DNA from 2 places in the Stenotrophomonas sp. 01N47 genome. Region 1 is predicted to be linked to the other one. Evidence: riboswitches for the same ligand, from Rfam matches in the RefSeq annotation. Region 1 holds a riboswitch; the other holds the start of a gene.

The links. Region 1 has a riboswitch for thiamine pyrophosphate ahead of thiC (phosphomethylpyrimidine synthase ThiC). Riboswitches for the same ligand answer to the same signal wherever they lie in the genome.
Region 2: another riboswitch for thiamine pyrophosphate. It lies ahead of AC1DKR_RS07310 (TonB-dependent siderophore receptor); the one in region 1 lies ahead of thiC (phosphomethylpyrimidine synthase ThiC).

Annotation. Positions count from the first base shown of each region.
Region 1 is NZ_JBFTQU010000009.1:43,496-46,899, forward strand. It holds gene thiC (phosphomethylpyrimidine synthase ThiC) at 1-1,832, opposite strand, end outside; TPP riboswitch at 1,926-2,027, opposite strand; gene AC1DKR_RS16290 (BCCT family transporter) at 2,273-3,404, shown strand, end outside.
Region 2 is NZ_JBFTQU010000003.1:244,571-247,974, forward strand. It holds gene AC1DKR_RS07310 (TonB-dependent siderophore receptor) at 1-1,470, opposite strand, end outside; TPP riboswitch at 1,541-1,636, opposite strand; gene AC1DKR_RS07315 (phosphotransferase enzyme family protein) at 1,792-2,919, opposite strand; gene AC1DKR_RS07320 (glycine zipper 2TM domain-containing protein) at 3,049-3,404, opposite strand, start outside.

The DNA.
Region 1 (3,404 bases):
TACACCTCGGCGCCGGCTGCACGGAACTGTTCGGACTTCTCCTGCATGCCCTTCTCTGCGTACTCGCGCACGTCCTGGGTGATCTTCATCGAGCAGAAATGCGGGCCGCACATCGAACAGAAGTGGGCCAGCTTGTGCGCGTCCTTGGGCAGGGTCTCGTCGTGGAATTCCTTGGCCTTCTCCGGGTCCAGGCCGAGGTGGAACTGGTCTTCCCAGCGGAACTCGAAGCGTGCCTTGCTCAGCGCGTTGTCGCGCACCTGCGCCCCCGGATGCCCCTTGGCCAGATCAGCAGCATGGGCGGCGATGCGATACGCCATGATGCCGTCGCGCACGTCCTGGCGGTTGGGCAGGCCCAGATGCTCCTTCGGCGTGACATAGCAGAGCATGGCGGTACCGAACCAACCGATCATCGCCGCACCGATCGCGCTGGTGATGTGGTCGTAGCCCGGCGCGATGTCGGTGGTCAGCGGGCCAAGCGTGTAGAACGGTGCCTCGCCGCACTCGCGCAGCTGCTTTTCCATGTTCTCCTTGATCAGCTGCATCGGCACATGGCCGGGGCCTTCGATCATGGTCTGCACGTCGTGCTTCCAGGCAATCTTCGTCAACTCGCCCAGCGTTTCCAGCTCGCCGAACTGCGCCGCATCGTTGGCATCGGCAATGCAGCCGGGACGCAGGCCGTCACCCAGCGAAAAAGTCACGTCATAGGCCTTCATGATTTCGCAGATTTCTTCGAAATGCGTGTAGAGGAAGTTTTCCTTGTGGTGGGCCAAGCACCACTTGGCCATGATCGAGCCGCCGCGACTGACGATCCCGGTAACCCGCTTGGCGGTGAGTGGCACGTAGCGCAGCAGCACACCGGCATGGATGGTGAAGTAGTCCACGCCCTGCTCTGCCTGTTCGATCAGGGTGTCGCGGAAGATCTCCCAGGTCAGCGCTTCGGCGCGGCCGTCGACCTTCTCCAGCGCCTGGTAGATCGGCACCGTACCGATCGCCACCGGCGAGTTGCGGATGATCCACTCGCGCGTCTCGTGGATGTGCTTGCCGGTGGACAGGTCCATTACCGTGTCACCGCCCCAGCGGATCGCCCACACCAGCTTTTCCACTTCCTCGGCAATACCCGAGGACACCGCGCTGTTGCCTATGTTGGCATTGATCTTGGTGAGGAAGTTGCGGCCGATGATCATCGGCTCGCTTTCCGGGTGATTGATGTTGTTGGGCAGCACCGCACGGCCGCGGGCGATTTCCTCGCGCACGAATTCCGGGGTGATGATGTGCTGGATCGATGCGCCGAAGGATTCACCGGGATGCTGCTGCAGCAGTGCGGCATCGCGGATCGCGTCCAGTCGCTGGTTTTCGCGGATCGCCACGAATTCCATTTCCGGGGTGATGATGCCGCGGCGCGCATAGTGCATCTGGGTGACGTTGGCGCCGGCCCGCGCGCGACGTGGCAGGCTGCGCGCGGGGAAGCGCACCGGGTCCAGCTTCGGATCATGTTCGCGCGCGCGGCCAAACGAGGAGCTGAGGCCGTCGAGCTGTTCGGTGTCGTTGCGCTCCTCCACCCAGCCACGCCGCAATGCCGGCAGGCCCGCAGACAGGTCGATGCGCTCGTCCGGATCGGTGTATGGGCCGGAGGTGTCGTAGACGGTGACCGGTGCGTTCTCTTCGCCACCGAACACGGTGGGCGTGCGGGTCAGCGCGATCTCACGCATCGGCACCTGCAGATCCGGGCGCGAGCCGGGCACGTGGATCTTGCGCGAGCCGGGTATGGGCCGGGTCACGGACTCGGAGAGTTGCTGGGCCTGTTGCTGCAGGGCAGAGAGCTGTGCGTTCATCGGGCATCGTCCAGGAAGGTCAGGGACGAAGCGGCGGCGCACTGCCCCCGCGCCCGGACGGCACCAAGGCGCTCCTTGGGCAGGTTCCGGGTACGGCTGCATTGCAAAGCTTCCCTACGCCGGTATGAGCCGGATCAGGTTCCAAGGGACTATCTCAACCGTGGCCACAAGGCCGCGGTACCCCCGCTTCTTGGTGGGCATTAGAGCATAGAAACCACTCGGTCTCCTGGCCGATCGCCCACGCAGGGCGCGGATCTACCGCGCCTGCGTTAACAGAACCGTGACGTCGCATTCAGTAACGTGCACGCGCGCCGCACCATTGCACGCGGCGCTTTCCCTGCCGCCATAGCGGTACCTGTCCGGTGCGCACACTTTCGCCGGCCCACTCCCTGCAAGCTTTCGCTCGCTCCCCTCAATCCCTTGATCGGAGAAGCTCCTTCATGGTGTTTCGCATTTCCATCGCACTGGTGCTTGCCCTGGTGCTGCTCGCCGGCCTCGCGCCCGGCCCCTTCAATACCGTCGTGCAGGCGGCGCTGGGTGATGTTATCCGCAGCGTCGGTTGGCTGTACCTGCTGGTGGTATTCCTGGCGCTGGTGTTCCTGATGTACCTGGCCTTCGGCCGCTTCGGCAACCTGCGCATCGGTGGCGAAGACGCCGAGCCCGAGTTCTCGCGCGCCAGCTGGATGTCGATGCTGTTCGCTGCCGGCATGGGCATCGGCCTGGTGTTCTGGGGCGCGGCCGAGCCGATCTCACACTTCACCAAGCCACCGGAAGGAATTGAACCGCAGAGCATGGATGCCGCGCGTGCATCGATGCGCTATGCGTTCTTCCACTGGGGCCTGCATCCGTGGGCGATCTATGCACTGATCGGCCTGGCGATGGCCTGGTTCCAGTTCAACCGCAATGGACGCGGGCTGGTCAGCGATATGCTGCAGCCGATCATCGGCCGCCACCATCGCGGCTGGATCGGCCGTGTCGTCAACATCGCGGCGGTGGTCGCCACGGCGATCGGCGTGGCGACGACGCTCGGCTTCGGCACCATCCAGATCGCTGCAGGCGTGGAGCGCGTATTTGGCCTGCAGGCGACTGTACCGGTGCAGATGACCATCATCGCCATTGCCTTCGTGCTGTACATGGCCTCGACCGCCAGCGGTGTGGAGCGCGGCGTGAAGTGGCTGTCCAACTTCAACCTGGCACTGGCTGCATTGCTGGCCGCGACCGTACTTGTGCTGGGGCCGACTGGCTTCATCTTCGATACGTTCACCACCACGCTGGGTTCCTACCTCAACCAGTTGGTGACCATGAGCCTGCGCATGTCACCGTTCTCCGGCAGCACGTGGGTGGCCGACTGGACGATCTTCTACTGGGCCTGGTGGATTTCGTGGGCCCCGTTCGTGGGTTCCTTCATCGCGCGCATCTCGCGCGGCCGCAGCGTGCGCGAGTTCGTGATCGGCGTGGTGTTGGCACCGACCCTGCTGGGCTTCTTCTGGTTCGCCGTTTTCGGGGGAACGGCATTGTGGGCGCAGATCTTCGGCCACGCCGACCTTGTGCAGGCGCTGGGCAATGGCTATG
Region 2 (3,404 bases), on a different contig from region 1:
GGCCTTCCACACCAGCGCGGTCTGCGGCAGGAAGCGCGACAGGCGGCTGTGGCGCTGCGGCGTGCCGCGCTTGTCGTAGGCGCGCTCGTCCAGGCGCACGAAGCGGCCGCCGGCCAGCCACTGCCAGTCATCGCCGAAGCTCATCCGGTCCAGCGCGAAGAACGCGGTCTGCCGGCTGTCCAGGCGCCGTGCCGATGCACCCGGCATCTTCGGCGAGGGCTCGAACACCGGCACCTGCACGTCGTGGATGTTGCTGGTGCCGACGTACTCGTTGACGCTCGGGCGCTTGTCGATGGTGCGGCGGAAGTAGTCAGCGCCGATGCTCAGCTGGTGGCCGACGCTGCCGGTCTCGAAACTGCCGCGCAGTTCGGCACGGGCCTGCTGGTTGCGGCGGGTGTCATCCGGGCTGCGGTAGTCGTAGACGTCGTAGTCGCCGTTGGGGGCGAAGTAGTTGCCCGGCACGCTGCCGTCTGCGCACCCTGCGGTGTAGTAGCAGCCGTAGGCGAAGGCGACGTTGTCATCGATCACCGAACGGCTGTGGCCGACCGAGACGCGCGACTGCCACGCATCGTTGAAGTCATAGGTGTGCAGCGCGGTGATGTTGGTGCTGGCAATGTCCACCGGCCGCTGCCACGGCTGGTAGCCGAGCAGGCGTTCGCGGTCGACGCCGCGTGGCAGGTCGCGCGCGCCCAGCAGCTGGAAGCCGGACACCGAGCGCTGCGAGCTGGTCTGGTAGTTGGCATCCACTTCCAGCTTGCCGTGTTCGCCGATCAGCCAGTCGGTGGCCAGCGAATAGAAGTTGCGGCGACCGTCGGCATGCTCGACGTAGGAATCACTGGCATCCCAGGCGGCGTTCAGACGCACGCCGAAGCGCGGGGTCAGCCAGTGGCCGACATCCACGGCTGCATAGCGCGAGCCTTCCGAGTCGATGCCCAGGGTGACCGTGCGCACTTCCGCCGGGCGCTTGCCCACGTAGTTGATGATGCCGCCGGGTGCCATCACGCCAGCCGCGAGGCCGGCTTCGCCCTTGAGGATCTGCACTTCCTGGATGTTCTCCAGCGCCAGGCGCTGCTCGCCGGCGATGGACATGCCGTTGAAGCGGTAGCCGGTGGCCGCATCCAGCGCGAAGCCGCGGATGGCGATGTTCTGGTAGTAGCCCACCGGCGCATAGGCATCGCCCAGCGAGGCATCATTGCTGGCCAGCTCGGACAGCGAACGCACCTGGCGGCGGTCGAGGTAGTCGCGCTCCAGCACATTCACCGAGGCGGGGGTGTCCTTCCAGGAGCCGCCGCCGAAGGCGTTGACGCGCGAGGTGTCGGCCTTCGGTTTGCCGGCCTGCACGCGCACCGCCGCCAGTTCGGTGGGCGAGGAGGGCGCATCAGCGGCGCCGGTGCCTGCCTCGCTGGCGTACAGCGGCAGGGCGGCGCACAGGGCGAGGGCGAGCAGGGTGGGGCGCAGGCAGCGGTTCATTCGATTCGTCTTCAGACAACAAGGGAGACGAAGCGACGGCGCGCAGGTGCACCGGCCCATGACGGGGGTGTGGCTGCGGCTCAAAGCTCCCTACGCCGGTGCAAACCGGATCAGGTTCCAAGGGACTCTCTCAGCCTGGCAAATCCAGGCACCCCCGCTTCAGGTGACCATTTCACTACAAATGGTACGGATTTGCGAGCTACCGCCCTTCAGCCGGGGTCAGATCCCTTTCCAGCGGAAAGGGATCTGACCCCGGCTGAGCGCATCATCGACGCATGGCGTCGATCTACTGAGTACCCCGCGTGTTGGGTGGCTCGCGGCTCACGCGGCGGCGTGCAGGGCAGCCAGCAGGGCCTGGCCGGGGGCCGTGGTGAACCACGCCGGATGCCCGAGCATGAACGGCTGCCAGGCCACATCGGCGTTCGCGGTCGATCCGGTGACGCCCTCGAAATACTCCACTTCGGACAGAGCGAAGTCGAAATGCACCATCGGCAGCAGGTCGGCCAGCAGGTGCACGCGCGTGGGCGACAGCGGCAGCTCCTGCCGATAGCCGTCCAGCAGGGCCAGGGCGATGTCGATGCGCACAGCATCGGTGCCGCGCTCCAGTTGCAGCCAGGCCACCGCGTTGCGTTCGATCGCCGTGGCCAGGTCGAACAGCGCGCTGGTGGGCGAGGCCAGGCCGAAATCGAGCACCGTGGCAATCGTGCCGTCGTCGTTCCACAGCAGGTTGGAGACGTGCCAGTCGTTGTGCGCCCACAGCCGCGGTTCGTCCTGCAGGCGCGCGGCCAGGCCGTGGTGCCAGGGCAGCACATCGCGGCGCAGCTGTTCTTCCCAGGGAATGCGCGCCAGGTAGCGGGCCAACCCGGGGCGGTTGCCGAGGTCGGCCTTCAGCGCGGCGATCGGGTCATCGGCGCGGATCAGGTCGTCGCGTGCCACCAGCAGATGGGTGCCGCGCTGCGGGGCGTGGTAGCTGGCGGCCGCGCGGTGCAGCGTGGCCAGCATTCTTCCTGCCTGGTGCGCCTGGGCGATGTCGGTCAGTGGTGACCATGACGGCAGTTCGCGATACAGGTCCTTGCCGGCGCCCACCGCATGCAGTTCGTAGGTCCACGGGCCGTGCTCGAGTGCGGTGCGGCCGTCGTTGCTGGCCAGCACCTGCACCACCGGCAGCGCGTGGCGGGCCAGATGCGCGATGAAACGATGTTCTTCTTCCAGGGTTTCAGCGCTGCGCACACTGTGGTGGTGGCGCTTGATGAAGACCGGACCGCCGGTGCCGTCGACGATGGCCGCGGCCGACAATGGACGCGGGCTGTGCCAGCGCAGCGTGCTGTCCGCGCCCAGCTGCGGAAAGTGGCCACGCAGCCAGGTGATCTCCTGTGCGTCGATCGCCGGCCAGTCGGCGGCGACCTCGTCGTTGTTGAGGCCCTGCACGCGATGGGGGGAAGAAGTCATGCCACGGCCGCTGGTGATTAAAGGAACATCCAAGGCTGCGCATTCAACGCCATGGACGCCACAGACGCAAACGGGCGGGTCATCGACCCGCCCGTCAGGGACGCCACGTGCGGCCTGTGGCCGGCGCGCTTACCAGCCGCGATGGCGGCCGCGGTCGTGGTAGTAACGGTTGTCATGGCGCTCGCGCTGCCAGCGACGGTCATCGCGGCGGTCGTAGCCATAACCGCGGTTGTAGCCCCGGTCATAACGGCGGTCGTAGCCACGGTCGTAACGGCGGTCATAGCGCCCGTCGTAGCGTCGATCATGGCGGTCGGAGGTGGTCAGGTTGCCGATGGCGCCGCCGGCAACCGCGCCGCCGACGGTGGCAGCCGGATCGCCGTTGGAGATCAGGTGACCCGCCACGCCGCCGACGACGGCACCGACCACGGTGCGCTTGTCCTTCCTCGACATCGCGCTGGCATCACTGACCACGGCCACGCCGGCAA